DNA from 4 places in the Acetonema longum DSM 6540 genome. Region 2 is predicted to be linked to each of the others. Evidence: riboswitches for the same ligand, from Rfam matches in the RefSeq annotation. Region 2 holds a riboswitch; each other region holds the start of a gene.
What was found. A riboswitch is a leader RNA that binds a small molecule or an ion and turns the genes downstream of it on or off. The one in region 2 is predicted to bind thiamine pyrophosphate.
Positions count from the first base shown of each region.

Region 1 (4,780 bases), on a different contig from region 2:
GAAGACAGGGTCGGAGCTTGTGGTGAAGTCTATATACCCGCCGGATTTGCCGTATCGTATGGCCTCTTTGAAAAGATAAGGGTTTCGGTTCATATGGGTTGGCAAGAATTGCGAAGCCGGAATCTCTGTTTTTTCTATCATTTCAAATAAAAAGTCTATCATTCGCAGCCCGTCGCCCACGTGCAGGTTTACGACCCCTGCCTTGCCGGATAGTATGCCGCCGAGTCTTGCATCAGCCGCAAGCCTTTTCAGCTCTTCTAAAGAGGGCTGGGAAGACCGGTGATCGGAAACAGCGATTTCACCTATTCCTATTATTTCTTCAATCGACATGATATCCGTCGGTATATCACCGGTTATAGTGGTTATCGGCACTCGATAAGAGCCGGAATAGATGAAGGCGGAAATGCCTTCTTCTCTTAAACCCTTTGCCTTTGCCAAAAGGGACATCATGCTTCTGGCGGTTCCGTCCGTTCCCAGGCAGCCGACGACAGTGGTAATGCCTCCTTTGGTCAGGTCAGTTAGGCTGATTTCAGGCGTTCTGGTCTTATAACCGCCTTCGCCGCCGCCTCCCAGTATGTGTACATGATTGTCGATAAAGCCCGGCAGTAAAAGTTTTCCCTGACCGTCCAGGACCTCTGTTTCTATAGGAAAGCAGCAGTTTGGTGATAGATTCTCTCCTATGTATAGTATTTTGCCGCCTGCTAGCACGATATCCTTCTTCCCGATGAATTCCGGCGCATATATTTTTGCGTTTTTTATTATTTTAATCATCTTTCTCCCTCGGGTCATGGTTTTAAGTTCACGATACGAAAATCATCAGAAAATCATCAATGGAAGCCGATCATGACGGCAACGATAATAAAGATGCAGCCGATTACGAAGAAGAAACCCTGCATTTTAATCTGCCATTTGGCATATCGGCCCCAGTCGATCCTGGCTACGCCGAGAACACCCATCAGGCTTGCGGAGGTAGGAACGAAAGCATCGGCAAAACCGGCGCCCAGCTGATAGGCAAGGGTGGAGATCTGCCTGGATACTCCTACCACATCGGCAAGAGGCGCCAAAATCGGCATAGTCAAAGCGGCTTGCCCTGAGCCTGATGTTACGAAAAAGTTAAATACAGTTTGAAATACATACATGAACAAAGCTGAAACAACAGTAGGCAACCCTGCGAATGCCGAACCCAGGTCGTGCAATATCGTATTCAATACGGTAGGAGTCGTTGCCGAGGTGCCTCCCAGCACCAGGATGATTCCCTTTGCCATGCCTACTACAATCGCTGCTCCCGTAAGATCGGCAGCGCCTTGCTGAAAAGATGAGGCGATGTCATTCACTTTCATGTTGTTTAATTTGAACAGTACTCCGATGATACCTGCCGCCAAACCGATGACAAAGAATTGGGAAGCGATTTCAGGAATATAATAACCTTCCTCGGTAACCCCCCAAATAATCCATATGATGCCCGCCAGGAATGACAACAACACCAGTTTGTCGCCTAATTTGAATTCATGTTTTTCTTCGTTGACCTGGATGTGCTCCCGGAAATAACGATCTGTTTCATATGCTATAGAGGATGTCGGTTTTTGTTTGATTTTATTGGCGTAAACCGTCAGATAGGCGCAGCCAAGGGCTGTAGTGATAACCCACATAGCGATTCTAAAGCCTGCCCCTGACATTACGGGCACGCCTGCTATGCCTTGCGCTATGGCAATACCGAAAGGATTCATCCAGGAGGCGGCGTTTCCGGCCTGACTGGCGACAAACGTAACACCTATTCCTACCAATGAATCATATCCCAGGGCTATCACAAAGGGAATGACGATCATGGCGAAAGGAATGGTCTCCTCTGACATGCCGAATACTGCTCCGCCTAGGGAGAATAATGTGAAAAGCGCCGGAATGGCAGCTGCTTCATAGCCTTTGACCCGTTTGATAAACGCATGGATGCCTGCATCCACGGAACCGGTTCTGAGCAGTATGCCAAAGGAGCCGCCAATTACCAGGATGAATGCAACGATGCCTACTGCCGAGCCGGTTTTATCTCCCGTTACCAGGCCTTCAAATACATAGTTCAAAACGCCAAAGCCGTAAAAGTCATCGGTACCCCAGATATTTGCCTGAGATTTAAGCTTCACGCTTGTATCATAAATCCGATCCTTAAACAGGCTGTATAATACAGGCTCATTAAGGCCTGCTGCATCTAAAGCGGCATGATCCCATTCCCCGGGTTCTTTGGCTAAAAACGCACCAATTTTCGCCTTATCAAGCCCTGCTTTATTTAACATCGCTTCATTATTAACTAATTCCGATAAATTTGTCTTCAATTTGACATTATCAATAGGATACTGATATCGGAATGATTCCGGGATTAATACGGTTCTGGATTTTTCTTTCCCTTCCGCATTCATATAGGTAATGCTATGGGTATCGAATTTGCCCAGAGGGATTAAGAAGGTCAGCAGCCAACAGGCAATCACTACGCCGAATATAATGATATAGGTATGAGGCATAGTAATCTTTTTTGCTTTTGTCTCGGACGCTGCGGTTGACATTTATACTCCTCCTTTAATAATTATACGCAAATATTGTGCCATAAATATCTTCAAGCTTCAAGCAGCACGAAAACAAAATTGGCTGGTTTTCCTGCTTTTTTATTTTAAATCATTTTGTTGGATGATTATTACTTTGCTAGACTGAGTTATAAATTTCCCCAATTATCCGGTTGAAGATATTGAAAAAAATATGCAGATGTGATATGTTACATTTAATAGAAAAAAGATGCCTGGGGAGCTGGAAAAGGCCGGCTGAGATATAGACCCGCAAGTCTATGACCCATTAACCTGATCTGGATAATGCCAGCGTAGGGACTGCTGCAAAAGGGTTTGGTTAAGCGCATCCTTACGGGTGCGCTTTTCATTATGTAAGGAGGAGAAACGAATGGACATTGCACGTCAAGCCGCCGCAGTGATCGGACGGGTAAGGGAGAAAAAGCCGCTGATTCATCATTTGACTAACTATGTTACAGTCAATGACTGCGCCAATATTGCTTTGGCCATCGGCGCTTCGCCGGTCATGGCCGATGATCCGGCGGAAGTGGAAGAAATGGTTAGTCATGCCGGAGCCTTAGTTCTGAATATCGGCACTCTGAATACCCGTACGATTGAATCCATGCTGATTGCCGGGAAAAAAGCGGCAGCTTTAGGAAAACCAGTAGTTTTCGACCCGGTGGGAGTGGGGGCCACCACACTGCGGACCCATACGGCTCAACGGATTATCCAGGAAGTACGTCCCTCAGTGATCCGGGGGAATATGTCTGAAATCAAGATCCTGGCCGGGATGAATGCAGGAATTCGCGGCGTGGACTCCACGGCTGACGAGCAGGGCGGCGAGGCGATTGCCCGGGAGTTGTCCCGGCGGTTGGGATGCGTGATCGCTATCACCGGCAAAACCGATGTCATTGCCCAAGGCGATAAGCGTTGTTTGATCCATAACGGGCACCTCATGCTGACCGGCATAACCGGTTCCGGCTGCATGACGACGTCTTTGGTCGGCTGTTGCTGCGGGGCGGTTGATGATCTGTTTGCGGCCGCCGTGGCCGGTGTGGCGGTTATGGGCATTGCCGGCGAAATAGCGCAAAAAACACTCAAAACGGGCGAAGAACAGGGAACATTCCGGATGCGTCTCTTCGATGCGATATCCACGATGCAGCCGGATACTCTGATTCATTACGGCAAAATCAATTAAAATTTAAAGGAGGGATATCATGCCTGTCAGAAAATTGACGGTAACAGCTTTATTGGTTGCAGTGGGAGTTCTTTCGTCGCACCTGGTGTATATTCCGGTTGGAGTGTCTAAGTGTTTTCCGGTCCAGCACGCCATTAATGTTTTACTGGCCGTGTTGCTGGGTACTCGCTATTCTGTGGGCGCAGCTTTCAGCATTTCGCTGCTGCGCAATATCCTGGGAACCGGCTCTTTGCTGGCTTTCCCCGGCAGTATGGCAGGGGCGGCCCTGGCCGGGTTTGTCTATAAGCGGACCCATCACATCCTGGGAGCCGTCCTGGGGGAAATCATCGGCACCGGCATTATCGGCGGGCTTCTCTCGTATCCGATTGCCAAATATCTGATCGGGTCTCAGGTTGGCGCTTTCTTCTTTGTCGCGCCCTTCCTGATCAGTACCACCGGGGGCAGCATGATCGCCTGGCTGCTGTGCAGGACGCCGGTGGCTACATATTTCAAAGAAAAATCAGTTTAGGAAACTCTTGCCTAGCATCTGAACCTTTTTGAACGGTTCCGGATTCGGGGATGCAGTGGGGTTTTGCAAATGATTTCTCAGTATGAAAGGCCTTGCACTGGAGTTGCAGGGCCTTTTTTTGCGCTGCATTGTATGAAACAAGCCGGGTAAGAGGAAATTGGGGATAAAGGCAGAACATGTAAGATAAAAGTAGTGTCGACAGGAAACTTCCCATATATAAAAACAAGATAGGGGGGAATTATAAATGCCGAAATTGGTTGAGTGCGTACCGAATTTCAGTGAAGGCCGGAGACGGGATGCCATTGATGCCATTGTGGCGGAAGTCAGGCGGGTGGAAGGGGTTAAATTGCTGAATGTGCAATCCGACGCCAGCCATAACCGGACTGTTGTGACCTTTATCGGTGAGCCGGCGGCGGTGAAACAGGCGGCTTTTCAATCCTGCGCCAAGGCTGCCCAGCTGATTGACATGGAAAAGCACACGGGAGAGCATCCTCGCATCGGTGCCACCGATGTCATCCCGTTTATTCC
Region 1 is NZ_AFGF01000007.1:56,454-61,233, reverse strand. Features, by position in the region: gene iadA (beta-aspartyl-peptidase) at 1-768, opposite strand, end outside; gene yfcC (putative basic amino acid antiporter YfcC) at 828-2,552, opposite strand; TPP riboswitch at 2,774-2,885, shown strand; gene thiM (hydroxyethylthiazole kinase) at 2,938-3,744, shown strand; gene thiW (energy coupling factor transporter S component ThiW) at 3,764-4,252, shown strand; gene ftcD (glutamate formimidoyltransferase) at 4,497-4,780, shown strand, end outside.
Region 1: linked by a shared signal. The riboswitch ahead of thiM (hydroxyethylthiazole kinase) and the one ahead of thiS (sulfur carrier protein ThiS) in region 2 are both predicted to bind thiamine pyrophosphate.

Region 2 (4,780 bases):
ACCGCTTCCTGAGCCTGCTGGGGAGAGTGGGTGGACAGGCCGATGATCATTTCCTCTCCCACCAGTTGGCGGACTTCCTCGATGGGCAAATCCTCCTGGCCGATATGCACTCCGTCAGGTTTGACAAGCAGCGCCAGATCAATATCATCATTGATGATAAAGGTCACGCCGGCTTTTTGGGTCATCTCCCGAATCCGGATGCATTCCTGATATTTATAAAGCTTTTTTTTCTCTTTTTCCCGGTATTGGATTACTTTTACACCGGCATCGATCATCGCCCGGACTACCTCAATATTGCTGCGCCCGTTAGAGTATTCCTCGGCGGTAATGCCGTAAATATCGGCGGCTGGCCACTTGCCCCGCCGGGTTGAAGCGTGATTCATATACAATCATCCTCCTCTTTACTAATCCATGCGATAACTCATCTGCGGCCTCGCCCCTGGGCCTTTTTCAACGGTCCCCTATTGGCTGCCAGTCTTGGTATAACGGCTGGTACCCCATTTGGCGAAGGGCGGCGCTCATTTCGGCTACATTCCGTGGGTCGGAGATTTCAAACTGCCCGGCATTTTCCTCCTTATCGATCTGGGCCCCTACGGCGGTATGAGATCCGGCCGACATTTTAGTTACGCCCAAAGAGAGGAGATTGTCGCGAAAACGGGCATTTTCACGGGTGGATATGGTAATGCCCGCCCGGGGCAAGAACAGCCGCAAGGCCAGCAGGAACTGCACCATTTGTTTATCGGTGACCGGACAGCGGGGCTGAAACTCGCCGGCATGGGGCCTGATGCGGGGCAGAGACAGGCTGATTTCAACGGCCGGATACTGATTCTGCAGGTAGTGGGCGTGAAGGCCGGTGAAAAAGCCATCCCGTCTCCAGTCATCCAGCCCCAGCAAGGCGCCGATATTGACCGAGCGCATGCCTGCCCGGCAGGCCCGTTCCGGCGCGTCCAGGCGAAAGCGGTAATCTTTTTTCGGACCGCTCACATGAATCAGGTCATAATACTCCTCATTGTACGTCTCCTGATAGATGGTGAAGCCGTCCACGCCTGCGTTAACCAGCTGTCCGTATTCTTCCTGGGTCATGGCATACACTTCGATGGCGATAGAGGTAAAATATTTTCTCAGCACTCCGGCGCAGTCGGCGATGTAGTCCGGGCTGGAAATGGCCCTGGCGTCGCCGGTCAGAATCAGGATGTGCTTGAGGCCGGTGGCGGCAATCCTCCTGGCGGCCTCCTCCACTTCCTCCAGGGACAACTGCTTGCGCTTCAAGGGGTTGCGGACGTTAAAGCCGCAGTACTGGCACTGGTTGCTGCAGTAATCCGACAGATAAAGCGGTGTATATAAAAGAATAGTCTTGCCGAAATGCTGGACCGTCAAGCGCCGGGCTTTTTGAGCCATGGCCTCCAGATAGGGTTGGGCCGCCGGGGACAAAAGCGCCAGAAAATCCGTCGGCAGCAGCCGGTCCTGGCCCAAAATCCGCTCGATCGTTTTGCTGCCCGGGTTACAGCCGGCCGAATCATAATCCCGGTATTTTAGATACTGTTCATAAAAACTCATGCCATCCCTTCTTTACTAAAAAATCATTCATGTAGAAAGCCGGTCAAAGGCGACGACGCCTGAGCATATTCCTGCCTGCCGCCCAGTCCGGCCCAATAGGCCTGCCGTCCTGCGCTGACCGCCTTGCCGAAAGCCTCGGCCATTAAACCCGGGTCAGCGGCGCTGGCGATGGCGGTGTTCAACAGACAGGCCGCTGCCCCCATTTCCATGGCCTCGCAGGCATGGGAGGGCCTGCCGATGCCTGCGTCTACGATCACCGGCAAAGGAATCTCATCAATGAGGATGCGAAGCAATTCCCGCGTCTTTAATCCCCGGTTGGTTCCAATCGGCGCTCCCAGGGGCATCACGGCGGCGGCGCCGGCCTCTACCAGGCGTTTGGCCACCATCAGGTCGGGGCTGATATAGGGCAGCGCCACAAACCCCTCCCGGGCCAGTATCTCGGTGGCCTTCACCGTCTCATAGCCGTCGGGCAGCAGGTATTTATTGTCGGATATGACTTCGATCTTGATCCAGTTGCCGCAGCCGGCGGCTTTGGCCAGCCTGGCAATCCGCACCGCCTCCTCGGCGTTGCGGGCCCCCGAGGTATTAGGCAGCAGCTGCACTCCGGAAGGAATATAGTCCGTCACATTGCCCACCTGGGAATGAAAATCCATCCGCCGCAAGGCTACTGTGATGACCTGGGCGCCTGACCGCTTCAGCACCTCAGAAATAAGAGAATCGGAAGAATATTTGCCTGTACCCACAAACAGGCGGCTGGAGAGCGTTGTCTGGCCGATAACCAGCGGATCGGTATTGCTGTCCATTGCTTACCCTCCTCCCACAAACCTCAAGACTTCCAGTTGATCATTTTCCTTTAGCCCGATACTGCCCCACTGATCCCGTTCCACAACCTGCTGATTGTACTCTACTACTGCCTGGCCCGGGTCCAGGCCTTTGTTGCGAAGGTATTCCAGCAGCGTCATCCCGGCGATAGCTTCCTCTTGCCGGCCGTTTACCCTGATGAGCATTTTTTTGCCTCCTATCATGATTTTTTGGCGCTAATGAAAAAGGCTTACCTGACGGTAAGCCTTTTTATGCAAACACTACAGAGGCTTCCCTACGATGGCATTAACCATATCAGGTTCAAAGGGTTGGAGCCGCAAGCTCCTCTCAGCCCCCTGCCGGGGCACCCCCACCAAAATTATTCAATTTCTTTTATTATAGACCCGGATCGGTGATTTGTAAAGAAAATCCAAATTCTAATTCGCCGTTTGCTGCTTTTTGATGCTCAGCGTTTCTCTCTCTTTTCCTTCAGCAGGGCCATGGGTATAACCGATTACATCAAAATACTCGCTGAGGCGTTTGGCCAATACCTCGTAGTTCGGGTCTTTTCCGCGCAGGCAGGAGGATAAGTGTACTACGTCCACCCCGTTTTTGCGCATCATTTCGATTTTATGCTCCATATCGCCGCCGGCATGGGAAAAGGTGATGAGTTCGACGTCACCTTTATAGCCGGCAAAGGCGTCTTTACGTTGAAAAAAGGCCTGCAAACAGCCTTTGCCGGTACAACGCCGCATGGTTTCTTCCCTGACCAGAATTGCGATTTTCATAAAAATTTCCTTTCGAGCTGTAATGTTGGCTGATCAACATCTACCTGCCGGATACTCTGCCCCTTTTATCCACCCTTGCCAATAGAAGATGGGATCTACTTAGACAGCCGGTATTGCGACGGTATTGCCTGCGAAACAAGATGATCCAACCCGAGGCGGTTGATGGTTTGCCCCAGCCGTTCTTTATTTTTGGCGTTGTTCCGGTAATAATCCACGATGCGGCGGATAAGAGCCGCTGTTTCCTCCGCCGGTACATTACCGGCTGCAATGCTTCCTACCTGAGCCTGCCTGCCGGAACTGCCGCCGAGGATCACAGTAAAACCGGCAGCCGTCCCAAACAGGCCGATATCCTTGACAAACACTTCGGCGCAACAGTTGGGGCAGCCGCTTACGCCGATGCGCAGCTTGCCGGGAGTTTGCTGATCAAAGAATTCTTCATCCAGGGCCAGACCCAGGGCGGTGCTGTCCTGCTGGGCTCTGGGGCAGTCAGGCTTGCCGGCGCACATCGTCACGCCCCGGATGGTATTGCTGAGGAACGACTCCGGTCTCATGCCCAGCTCGTTCATCGCCGCTTCGCCGTCTGCCAGGGTTAACCCGATAATCACGATATTGCCGCCGGCAATCTTGAGCGTGCCGCCGTACTTTTCGGCGACAGCGGCAATCCTGCAGAGGTCCGCCGGGGTTGCCAGGCCGCCGGGAATATGCGGCGACACAGGAAACCGGACCCGTTTATTCAGAATCGGTATTTTCGCTAACGGTATATTCATGGGCTCCTCCTGCTCCTTCTGCGAGATGTTTCTTTTCATTATATACCAGCAGCAAAACGTATGGATGTGATTTGGGTCACATGCCGGTTTGCCGTTCCCTGTCCTGTTCGGCTATGGTAGAGCGAAATACTGCTGTTAAATCACTCAGAAGGCGGCCGGCAAGCTGCAGCTCTTCCTTACTGTATTGATTTAAAATAGCCGTGAATTTTTCTGCTGCCTTCTCATGCAGGATTTTATGCACCTGAAAGATTTTTCTGCCTAGCGGCTTCAATGAATAATAGGTTTCTTTCTGATTATTTTCCAGGCGCCGGAGTTCGATCAGGTCCTTTTTTATTAATTTAGCCGTTATTTTGGAGATGCCGCCCTTCGTTATGTTTAATTTTTTGGCAATGGCCGTGGCATTGATCTGTTCATTGCGTTCGATGCAGTCTATGACGTGACACTCCGCTAAGGATATACTTACATGCTGCAGTTCCGCCCAGCACGGATCGCTTAAAATCGCCTGCAGTATCCTTTTCTCGTGGTCTTCCATATTGTTAAAGTTATAGATCAACGTCTCAATCTTCTGTATTACTTTCTTGACTTCCCATTCTTTATTCTGCATGCTATCAACCTAACTTTATAAAATACTGTTCAGCCGGAAACACCACTATTATACATGATATCAGGCTAAAAAAAAACTTGATCAAATGATTTACAAGGAAACAATATTTTGCTATAATCAGATTGTTTCCCGGGAAACAATCTGATTAGGAGTGATGAATGATGAAAATCGATTTGTCAGTAGCAGTTACAGAAGAAATCGTCAATACCCTTTCTAATCTTGGCGCGGATAAGCAGATACCGCCTGTGGCGAAATTCGGCCAT
Region 2 is NZ_AFGF01000119.1:44,957-49,736, reverse strand. Features, by position in the region: gene thiE (thiamine phosphate synthase) at 1-383, opposite strand, end outside; gene thiH (2-iminoacetate synthase ThiH) at 451-1,557, opposite strand; gene ALO_RS12790 (thiazole synthase) at 1,581-2,360, opposite strand; gene thiS (sulfur carrier protein ThiS) at 2,364-2,564, opposite strand; TPP riboswitch at 2,634-2,740, opposite strand; gene ALO_RS12780 (CGGC domain-containing protein) at 2,796-3,146, opposite strand; gene ALO_RS12775 (nitrite/sulfite reductase domain-containing protein) at 3,242-3,913, opposite strand; gene ALO_RS12770 (MarR family winged helix-turn-helix transcriptional regulator) at 3,990-4,517, opposite strand; gene ALO_RS12765 (cyclase family protein) at 4,676-4,780, shown strand, end outside.

Region 3 (4,780 bases), on a different contig from region 2:
ATGTCTTTGATGTGACAGGCCCTGTTGAGGCTCAGGGAGTCGTAACCGGTAGTTCGGCATCACGGTTGGTTGTAGCGATCAAAGGAGCAGTTCCCGCCAATGGGAACACCCTGGCAATGGATGACGCCATGGTAGATAAGACAAGTTTTACCGTATACGGGGCCAGTACCCGGGTAAACCTGGATTTGAACCAAAAGATCACTCCTAAGGATATTAAAGTATTTACATTGGCGAATGATGCTCAAGCCGACAAACCCTATCGTGTGGTAGTGGATGTACATATGGATGCTGCGCAGGCTGCCCGGGCGAGCACTCAAAGCAAACCAGCGGCCACAGACGCCGGCGATGCAAAAACACCGGTGACTGCAGCAGTTCCATCGACCTTGGCGGCGGCAGAGAGCAAGGCTTCTGAAAAGCAAGTGCCGGCCCAGCTTTTGCAAGTGCGTTCTTTTACCCATCTGGATGCGGTAACCGGGGAAAGTAAGCTGCGAATTGTGGTTGATCTTTCGGCTCCGGTTCAACCTGCCGCAGTGATAAGTGCTTTGCCTGTTCCCCGCTTGACGGTGGAACTGAAAGGGACCAAAGGAGCGCCTTTGGAAAAAATTCCGAAGCAATATGAATTTGATGGCAAAATTGCTGATAGAATCACGATTGTGCCATCAGAAAAAGATGACAGCCGTTTGATGATTGATATTCCCTTTGCCTTGACCGAGGGAGAATACAAAGTTTTTACTATGCCCGAGGATGCAAAATCCGCTAAACCCTATCGGGTTGTGATTGATATCAATAAAAAGACGCCTCCGGGCAAGTTTCAGTTTACGTCCGGGCTGGCCAATAAAATTATTGCCATTGATCCCGGCCATGGCGGCAGCGATCCGGGTGCGATCGGAGTAACCGGGCTGCAGGAGAAAACCGCTAATTTGGCTGTGGCCAAACAACTGAAGGCAATGTTGGAGAAAGCCGGTGCCAAGGTTATCATGACCAGAGAAACCGATGTGGACGTCTATAGCGCCAGTATCACTGACCGTGATGAATTAAGGGCTAGGACCGCCATTGCCAATCATGCCAAAGCGGATGTATTTATCAGCATTCACTCTAATGCTGCTCCCAATCCGGCCATTAAAGGAACCCAGACATTCTATTTTGCCAAATCGAGTTATGATGCTATGCTGGCCCGGTCTTTGCAGCAGGAAATGATAAAAGCCGGGGGATTGCCGGATCGCTCGATCAGCGCCACTAACTTTTATGTAAATAAATATACACTGATGCCTGCAGCATTGGTTGAAATGGCTTTCCTTTCTAACAAGCAAGAGGAGAAATTACTTGCCTCCCCTGAATTTCAAGAGAAGATAGCCCGGGGGATTGTACAGGGGCTGGAAACATTTTTCGCACAGGCAGCCAAACAGGGGGGTGGGCAATAATGTCATACAGAAAACTCGCCGTATGGATGATTCTGATGATGATGGTCTGGCTAATGGGCGGCGGTTGTACGGACACCGTACCTGCCGGCAGTGATGCACCAGGCAGGCGAGCAGAGGACGTTAGTCAGCCTAAAGCCCCGGCAAACAATAAGGTTACAATCACAGTATATTTTGCCACTAAGGACGCAATATACCTGGCGCCGGAAACAGCCACCCTTGACAAACCCGCTAACCCGGTGCAGTCGGCGATGGAGCTTTTGATGGCAGGTCCGAAAAATAAAGACCTACTGCCGGTTATACCGCCGGTGGCCAAGCTGATTAGCATTAAGGTAAAAGACAAAATTGCCTACGTGAATTTCAACGATAAGCTGAAAAAACAAAACCCCGGCGGGTCGACTAATGAAATTTTAACCATCGGGGCGATTGTCAATACTCTTACGGAATTTCCGGAAATCAAGAAAGTGCAAATCCTGATTGATGGTAAGGTGGTACAGACACTTTCAGGCCATTTGGACATCAGTGAGCCGCTTAGCCGGTCGGAAGGAATTATTAAACAGCCGGTTAAAAAGTAGATAAATTGAATATAACCACTAGGGGTGCATCATGCTGAGAGGCGAAAGCCGACTCTTTGAACCTGATTTCTGGGTAATACCAGCGTAGGGAAGTGGTTAAAAGACTGTTGGATGTTAGACAGCCGTTTAACCAATTTAGGTTGAATGGCTGTCTTTTTATCAAGACGGAAAAAGCTCCGCAAAGCGGGTTTGTTTCTCGTCAAGACGGAAAAAGCTCCGCAAAGCGGGCTTGTTTCTTGTCAATTATGAATAAGGGGGAAGATACCATGGCTACACAAATGCAGCAGGCCCGGGCCGGTAGAATAACCGATGCTATGCGCCAGGTGGCTGAATACGAGGGTCTGGAAACCGAACTGATTAGACAGCGCGTGGCCGAGGGCACAATTGCCCTGTGCGCTAACATTAACCATGCCACCCTGGAACCACGAGGTTTTGGCCTGGGACTTCGCACTAAGGTTAATGCCAATATCGGCACTTCCAGCGCCTATCCTGATCTGGCGCCGGAACTGGATAAACTGGCGGCAGCTATTGCGGCAGGGGCGGACGCGGTCATGGATCTCAGTACCGGGGATGACATTGACGCATCCCGCAGGGCGATTATTGCCAAGTCTACGATCGCGGTAGGGACTGTGCCGATTTATCAGGCCACGGTAGAGGCGATTCGCGACCGGGGATCCATCATTGCCATGACCGGCGACGATATGCTGGCTACGATTGAAAAACAGGCCAAAGACGGCGCTGATTTTATGACGGTGCACTGTGGTGTGACCCAGGCCACGATTGCCCGTCTGCGTCAGCAGGGCCGCACGGCGGATATTGTCAGCCGCGGGGGCTCCTTTTTGACCGGCTGGATGCTGCATAACGACAAGGAGAATCCTTTGTATGAGCGGTTTGATGATCTTCTCTCGATCTGCGAAAAATATGATGTAACATTGAGTCTGGGTGACGGACTGAGGCCGGGATGTTTGGCCGATGCCACCGACCGGGCTCAGGTCCAGGAACTGCTAATCCTGGGTGAACTGGTGGACCGGGCCTGGGCCAGAGGGGTGCAGGTCATGGTGGAAGGTCCGGGCCATGTGCCCTATGACCAGATTGAAGCCAACGTGAAACTTCAGAAGCAGTTGTGCAAAGGCGCTCCCTTTTACGTGCTTGGACCTTTGGTAACCGATGTGGCTCCAGGCTATGATCACATTACTGCGGCAATTGGCGGTACTTTGGCCGCAGCTGCCGGCGCCGACTTCCTCTGCTATGTAACTCCGGCCGAACATCTGGGATTGCCGAATATTGACGATGTAAGGGAAGGTATCATGGCTTCACGTATTGCGGCCCATGCCGCCGATATCATCAAAGGCGTAAAAGGCGCCTGGGAATGGGATCTGGAGATGTCTAAGGCCAGGAAAGCCTTAGATTGGGATAGGCAAATCAAACTGGCCATCGATCCAGTCAAAGCGGCTAATTATCGCCAAGCCAGAAACCCTGGCGGCGCCGAAGCCTGTTCCATGTGCGGCAATTATTGCGCCATGAAAATTGTGGGACAATACCTCGGAAAAAGTCCCGAATCCTGCTAAAACAGATAAAACCCTTGATGCTTGCGGCATTAAGGGTTTTAGTATAATCAGTCAACATATATCCTGGGTACTCTGGCGCTTATAGCGCACAGCAGCTCATAGCTAATGGTGCCGCTTAGGTCGGCCAGTTCGGCAATGCTGATCTCTTCGGCGCCCTGACGGCCGAACAGTACGGCTTCATCACCTATTTTTACATCGCAGGTGTCGCCGATATCAACTATGATCTGGTCCATACATACCCTGCCTACGACCGGGCGACGTTTGCCGCCGATTAAAACCTGGGCCTTATTGGACAGATGCCGGTTGTAGCCGTCGCCGTAACCCAGGGGCAGGGTAGCCAGCCAGGTAGGCTGACTGGTAGAGTAAGTGTAGCCGTAACTGACTGAGGTGTTGGCCGGGACATGCTTTACATACACCACCCGGGTTTTTAACTCCATAGCCGGTTTGAGGTTCAGGTGCTGCTGCATTTCGTGTGAGGGAGGAAGGCCGTACAGGATGATGCCGGGACGGACGGCGGAACAGTGTCCGGGCGGCAGGTCGATGATGGTGGCGCTGTTGGCCGCGCTTACAAGCGGAAGGAGGATATTGTGTTCCCGGGCCTGCTGGACAGAAGACTGAAAAATAGCTAACTGGCTGCAGGCGTGATCTTTATTTGCCGCGTCGGCGCAGGCCAGGTGAGTAAACATACCTGCTAAACGAAGCTCTTTACGCTGCTTGATCATTTCCAGGAAGGATAAAAGCTGTGATGGAAAGATGCCGATGCGCCCCATCCCGGTGTCCAGTTTTACCATGACAGTGGCATAGGATGTTTTACGGCGGGCAGCCTCGGCCAAAGCGGTCAAACATCTCTCGGTAACAACTGCGGCGGTTAGGTCGTATTCCACATACAAGCCGGCCTGTTCCGGCAGGAACATCCCCAGTACCAGGATAGGAGCCTGAATGCCGGCTTCCCGAAGCTGTACTCCTTCTTCCGGGAGGGCTACTGCCAGTGAATCCGCTCCGGCCTCTAACAAGGCGCGGCTTACCGGAACGGCGCCATGCCCATAGGCATTGGATTTTACCACGGCGATGATCCGGACGCCGGGGGCTATTGTCTGTTTTACCTGTTGCAGGTTATGGCGGATAGCCGCCAGATTAATTTGAGCAAAGGTTGGTCTCATGATTTGTCCTTTCTGTTTGGCTGCATAGGCGGGCGGGGCGGCAGTTTCAGTCCGTATTT
Region 3 is NZ_AFGF01000066.1:29,459-34,238, reverse strand. Features, by position in the region: gene ALO_RS20780 (N-acetylmuramoyl-L-alanine amidase family protein) at 1-1,421, shown strand, start outside; gene ALO_RS08335 (GerMN domain-containing protein) at 1,421-1,993, shown strand; TPP riboswitch at 2,004-2,101, shown strand; gene thiC (phosphomethylpyrimidine synthase ThiC) at 2,260-3,561, shown strand; gene alr (alanine racemase) at 3,609-4,721, opposite strand; gene ALO_RS08320 (sigma 54-interacting transcriptional regulator) at 4,718-4,780, opposite strand, start outside.
Region 3: linked by a shared signal. The riboswitch ahead of thiC (phosphomethylpyrimidine synthase ThiC) and the one ahead of thiS (sulfur carrier protein ThiS) in region 2 are both predicted to bind thiamine pyrophosphate.

Region 4 (4,780 bases), on a different contig from region 2:
TGTCCAATATCAAACCATTGCTCCGAATAAAAGCCTTGGTTTCCCTGCAGCCTTTTACCCGATAAAAACCGAAAAGTCCCGACGCATTGGCCTGCTTCCTCATCGCAAATCATCAGATGATCGCAAATTTCATCATAAGAGTCATATTCCTGTTCACCTTCTGTCTGTTTGCCCGCAAAATTCATTTCTTTATGGTAAACATTATGCCGGAGCCGGTAAACCTGTTCTTTTTCGCTTGCATTTTCAGCCAGTTTGACTAAGTATTTTCCTTCCCGGAGCTGCATCGTCATACCTCCCTTATACTTAAACCTGTTGTAATGCATAGTCTAATTGTACCGTTTAGCCATTTATAAAAAATTAACCCACTGTTAATTTTTGTTAACGTTTTGTAACGGTTTGTAAAAAAAGATAGAAAAAGATTGATTCAAAGACAAAAACCGGGATATTCTCCGCCAGATTCGGCTGGAATATCCCGGTTTACGATCTAAGCTATGTTCAAAACAGAAGCACCCTGCGCCCAAATGCCCGGCTAATCCTGCTGACCTTTCGCGTCATCAGGGGCAGACCGCTCTTTGCTCCCCCGGGCCAGCGATGCAAATACCCCAATAATGCAGATGGCTGTAAACACCATGAAGGATGCCCGGGAAGCGGCCACGATCATAGGAGCGGAATTCTTGTTCAGGCCCGCATCTCCCACAAAGCTGGCGATCAGCAGGGTGACCACAGCCATGCTGACTGCCTGGCCCACCAATCTCATGGTCCCCAGGGACGAGGAAGCCACGCCGTAAAGCTTCTTCTCCACCGCGCTCATGATGGCGTTATTATTAGGAGAGGCAAACAGGGCGAAGCCTACTCCGATCAGCGCCAGATTGGCGATGATCAGCCCTAAGTATGTGTCGACGCTGATAAAGACGAACAGGAATAACCCCAGGGCGGTGATGCCCATGCCCCAGGAAGCCAATATGGAAGGCGATATACGGTCTGAGAGGGTGCCGGCAAAGGGGGAGAGCGCCGCCATCAGCACGGGCTGCGACAGCAAAATCAGGCCGGCCATCTGGGAATCATACCCCATCACCAGCTGCAGATGCAGCGATATCAAAAAGCCTACCGCAAATGTGGCGCTGTAGTTAATCATGGCCGCCAGGTTGGAATAGGCGAAAACCTTGTTTTGGCGGAATAGCTCCACCTGCAGGATGGGATGCTGCTGGCGGGACTGGTGATGCAAAAACAGGGCCATCAGCGCCAGGCCTGCAACCAGGATGTATTTTGCCCAGATCACGCTGGAGATGGAAGAAAAGCCGTACAGGACGGCCGAAAGCGCCAGGATGTAGCCAGTGCTGCCAATGAAGTCAAAGGTCTCTCCCCGGGCGCCTGCCCATTCCCCTTCCAGCCGCCAGATGGCCAGCAGGGCTGCCAGTATGCCGATGATGGCGGTAAAATGAAAGATGCTGCGCCAGCCCAGATAATGATTCATCACGCCGCCCAGCACCGGTCCCGCCGCCAGGCCAATATAGACAACTGCAGCCGTCAGGCCCATAGCCTTGCCCCGCTTTGGAGCCGGATAGACGGTGGTCAAAATGGCCATGCCGGTGCTAAAAATCATGGCGCTGGCAATGCCCTGAGCCGCCCTGAACCAGATCAGTGATGTCAGGGACCAGGCAAGGCCGGATAACGCGGCAAACAGAGAAAATAAGACGGTACCGGCAATAAAGACTTTTTTCCGGCCCACAATATCCGCGTAGCGGCCAAAAGGCAGCAGAAACACCGCCGAAGTCAATAAATAACCGGTGACCATCCATCCCAGCAACAGGGCATTATCGCCAAATTCGGCTGCAATGGCCGGTATGGACAGGTTCACAGCGCTGCCCATAAACGGCGTCAAAAAAGATGTAGCCATAACCACAATCAATACAGCTGTTTCCAATGGAAGAATCCTATTCATGCATAGTCCTCATTTTTCATATATTTGCATCCCCGTTAAGCCGCAAATAGGTCTGCTGCAACTATTATAATGCTTTTTATATCTAAAATAAAACAGCCACTGCGTTTAACAGCGCCCTGCTCTTTTCACCGCGACAATGTCAGCTTAATCCGCTCCAGCGGTAAAAGCCGCATGATTAAGAGGCAGATGAGCAGGTTAGGAATCAGGTAGCCGGCGTTGAAGATGGCGGAATATACATAAGGAGACATGCTTTCTGGAGCATAGCTGGCAAAAAATACAATTCCTGATATGTAATGGCAGATAAACCGTCCCAAAACGCCGACAATTGTTCCCCAAAAAATCCGGTCCCGAAAATAGCCTGCAAGGCCAAGCGCCATATACGGCAAAGGGTAATCGAACAACACCTGCACCGGATGTAAAATATAAGGACTCTGAATCAAATGGATCAGACCATAAACAAACCCGGCAAGATAACCTACTTCCGGTCCGTACAAAAAGGCAATCAGCAGCAGTGGCACCATCGCTCCCAAAGTGATGCTGCCGCCCTGCGGCATGTGATACAGGCGGAAGGTGTGCAGTATGAGCGCCAAAGCAAGCGCCAGGCCGATATGTGTGATTAGCCGCGGCTGCAAAGCGATTTTTTTGATGCGCAGGAAGGCCAGTATCAGAAGCATCAATCCTAAAAGGACCGCGATACTGACCGGATTGTCCGCAAGCATATTCAATTTTTTAATCAATGAGTCAGTCATAAGATCATCTCCCCTTACTTTTCTTTAATGCGTTATGCGTTTATGTACTAGCAAGGACGCAAGGCGTCTCTTATTAATTCTGATATAAAGAAAAACGCAATCCTGCAGGATCGCGTTTTAACATTTATCATATTATATCGCTTCCCTACACTGGCATTATCCAGATCAGGTGATGAGGGTCAATGAAATTGCTTTCATTTCTCAGCCTGCGGCACCCCTAGCTATCCTGTATTCAATTTATACTTATTCTAATATATTTGCTTATTTTTGGCAATCCGCAATTTTCTTTTAGGACAGGAGCACCACGGAGACAGGAACTGAGCCTTATTATGTTTTCTTCCCAGCTCATGTATACTAACAGTTAAGCAGCTATTAGGTATCGTCTGATATGTATCCCATAGATCTTTGGTAAAGAAGGAGTGGATTCAAATGGAAACCAAATTGTTGGCCGTTAACGACTTAGTCCCGGGCATGATCATCGGTTCGTCTGTCTTGTCGCCGACCGGTAAAGTCCTCCTGGGAAAAAACGCGGCGGTGACGACCAGGACCATCTCGCTTTTAGCGATGTGGGACATTCGCTTTGTATACATAGTGGATGATGTTGCAGCTGCGCCAAATCAACCGTCGGAACAGCCGGAGCAGCCGGACAGTCTGTCCCAGGTGTTTAAAGATTTTTATAAGGAATATAGCAGCATTGTCGACAGTTCCTCCCGGTCTTTCGATTTTGTCCGCAACCAAAAGCAAGTACCGGTACCGGAACTTAAAGATATCTCTTTCGGCATTTATTCCACCGTGCTGTCAACCGGCCCCACCCTTATGGAGTACCTTCTAGTCTGCGATCAGAAATTGGCCGATGAGGTTTCCCGTCATTCGGTTATGGTGGCATTTATCAGCGGCATGATTGGCCGTGCCATGAGGCTGCCGGAAGAAACCGTCCAAACACTGGTCCTGGCCGGACTGCTGCATGATATCGGCAAATTAGTCATTCCCCAGGATGGCAGTTCCGGACCGGAAGATCATGTCATTCACGGAGCTAAATTGCTGCGTAATGTAGACGGCATTTCCCAGGATGTTCTGGCGGCTGTTCTCTACCACCATGAATACATGGACGGCAGCGGCTTTCCCCTGGCTAAGCAGGGCGACAAAATTCCTGTCCTTGCCCGGATCATCGCCGTAGCAAATGCTTTTCACAGGGAAGCTTACCACGATACTGTCAATCCGTTTATCTCGCTGGAGCATATTGCTCAGAATAAATTTACTAAATTCTGCCCTGAAGTCTGCCAGCCTTTCCTCGACAGTGTGCGAGACTGCCTTATTAACAGCTCGATCATGCTAACCGATGACCGTACGGCTCAAGTAGTACTTTTCGACAGAGAACGGTTCACCAAGCCACTGGTTAGAACCACAGCCGGTGCAATCATCGACTTGTCCACCGTGAAAGGGATTGCCATCAAACATATATTAAATCAAGAATATCTGGCCGCAGTTAACGGCGGAATTTCATAGAATAACCTTAACCGCCCGCCGGAGCCACTGTTCCGGCAGGCGGTCCACTTCTGCGCAACTTGATTGTCACCGGGGAAACATGGTATGGTAGTAAATATCAGAAACTCAGGTGACAAGGGGGAAACCGCATGCTGCTTCAGAAAGAGCGGGAACTGATCGTAGAATATGGCCAGAAACTGATTACCACCGGCCTGACAAAGGGGACCGGCGGTAATATCAGCATCTATAATCCGGAAAAACAATTGATGGCGATCAGTCCCAGCGGACTGGAATATTTTAAAACCCTGCCGGAAGATGTGGTAGTGCTGGATCTGGCCGGGCATGTGGCCGACGGCGGAAGAAAACCTTCCAGCGAATTCGAGATGCACTGTATCTTTTACCGACGGAGGCCCAATATCCAGGCGGTGGTCCATACCCATTCCCTGTACGCTGCGGTCCTGGCCTGCCTGCACTGGAATATTGAACCGACTCACTATCTCATCGGCTTTGCCGGCAGACAGGTGAAATGCACACCTTACGAAACCTTTGGCACCCGGGAATTAGCCGAAGCCGCCTTTGCCGCCATGGAGGACAATTACACCGT
Region 4 is NZ_AFGF01000050.1:47,140-51,919, forward strand. Features, by position in the region: gene ALO_RS06155 (GNAT family N-acetyltransferase) at 1-284, opposite strand, end outside; gene ALO_RS06160 (MFS transporter) at 530-1,942, opposite strand; gene thiT (energy-coupled thiamine transporter ThiT) at 2,068-2,661, opposite strand; TPP riboswitch at 2,817-2,920, opposite strand; gene ALO_RS06170 (HD-GYP domain-containing protein) at 3,121-4,197, shown strand; gene ALO_RS06175 (L-fuculose-phosphate aldolase) at 4,326-4,780, shown strand, end outside.
Region 4: linked by a shared signal. The riboswitch ahead of thiT (energy-coupled thiamine transporter ThiT) and the one ahead of thiS (sulfur carrier protein ThiS) in region 2 are both predicted to bind thiamine pyrophosphate.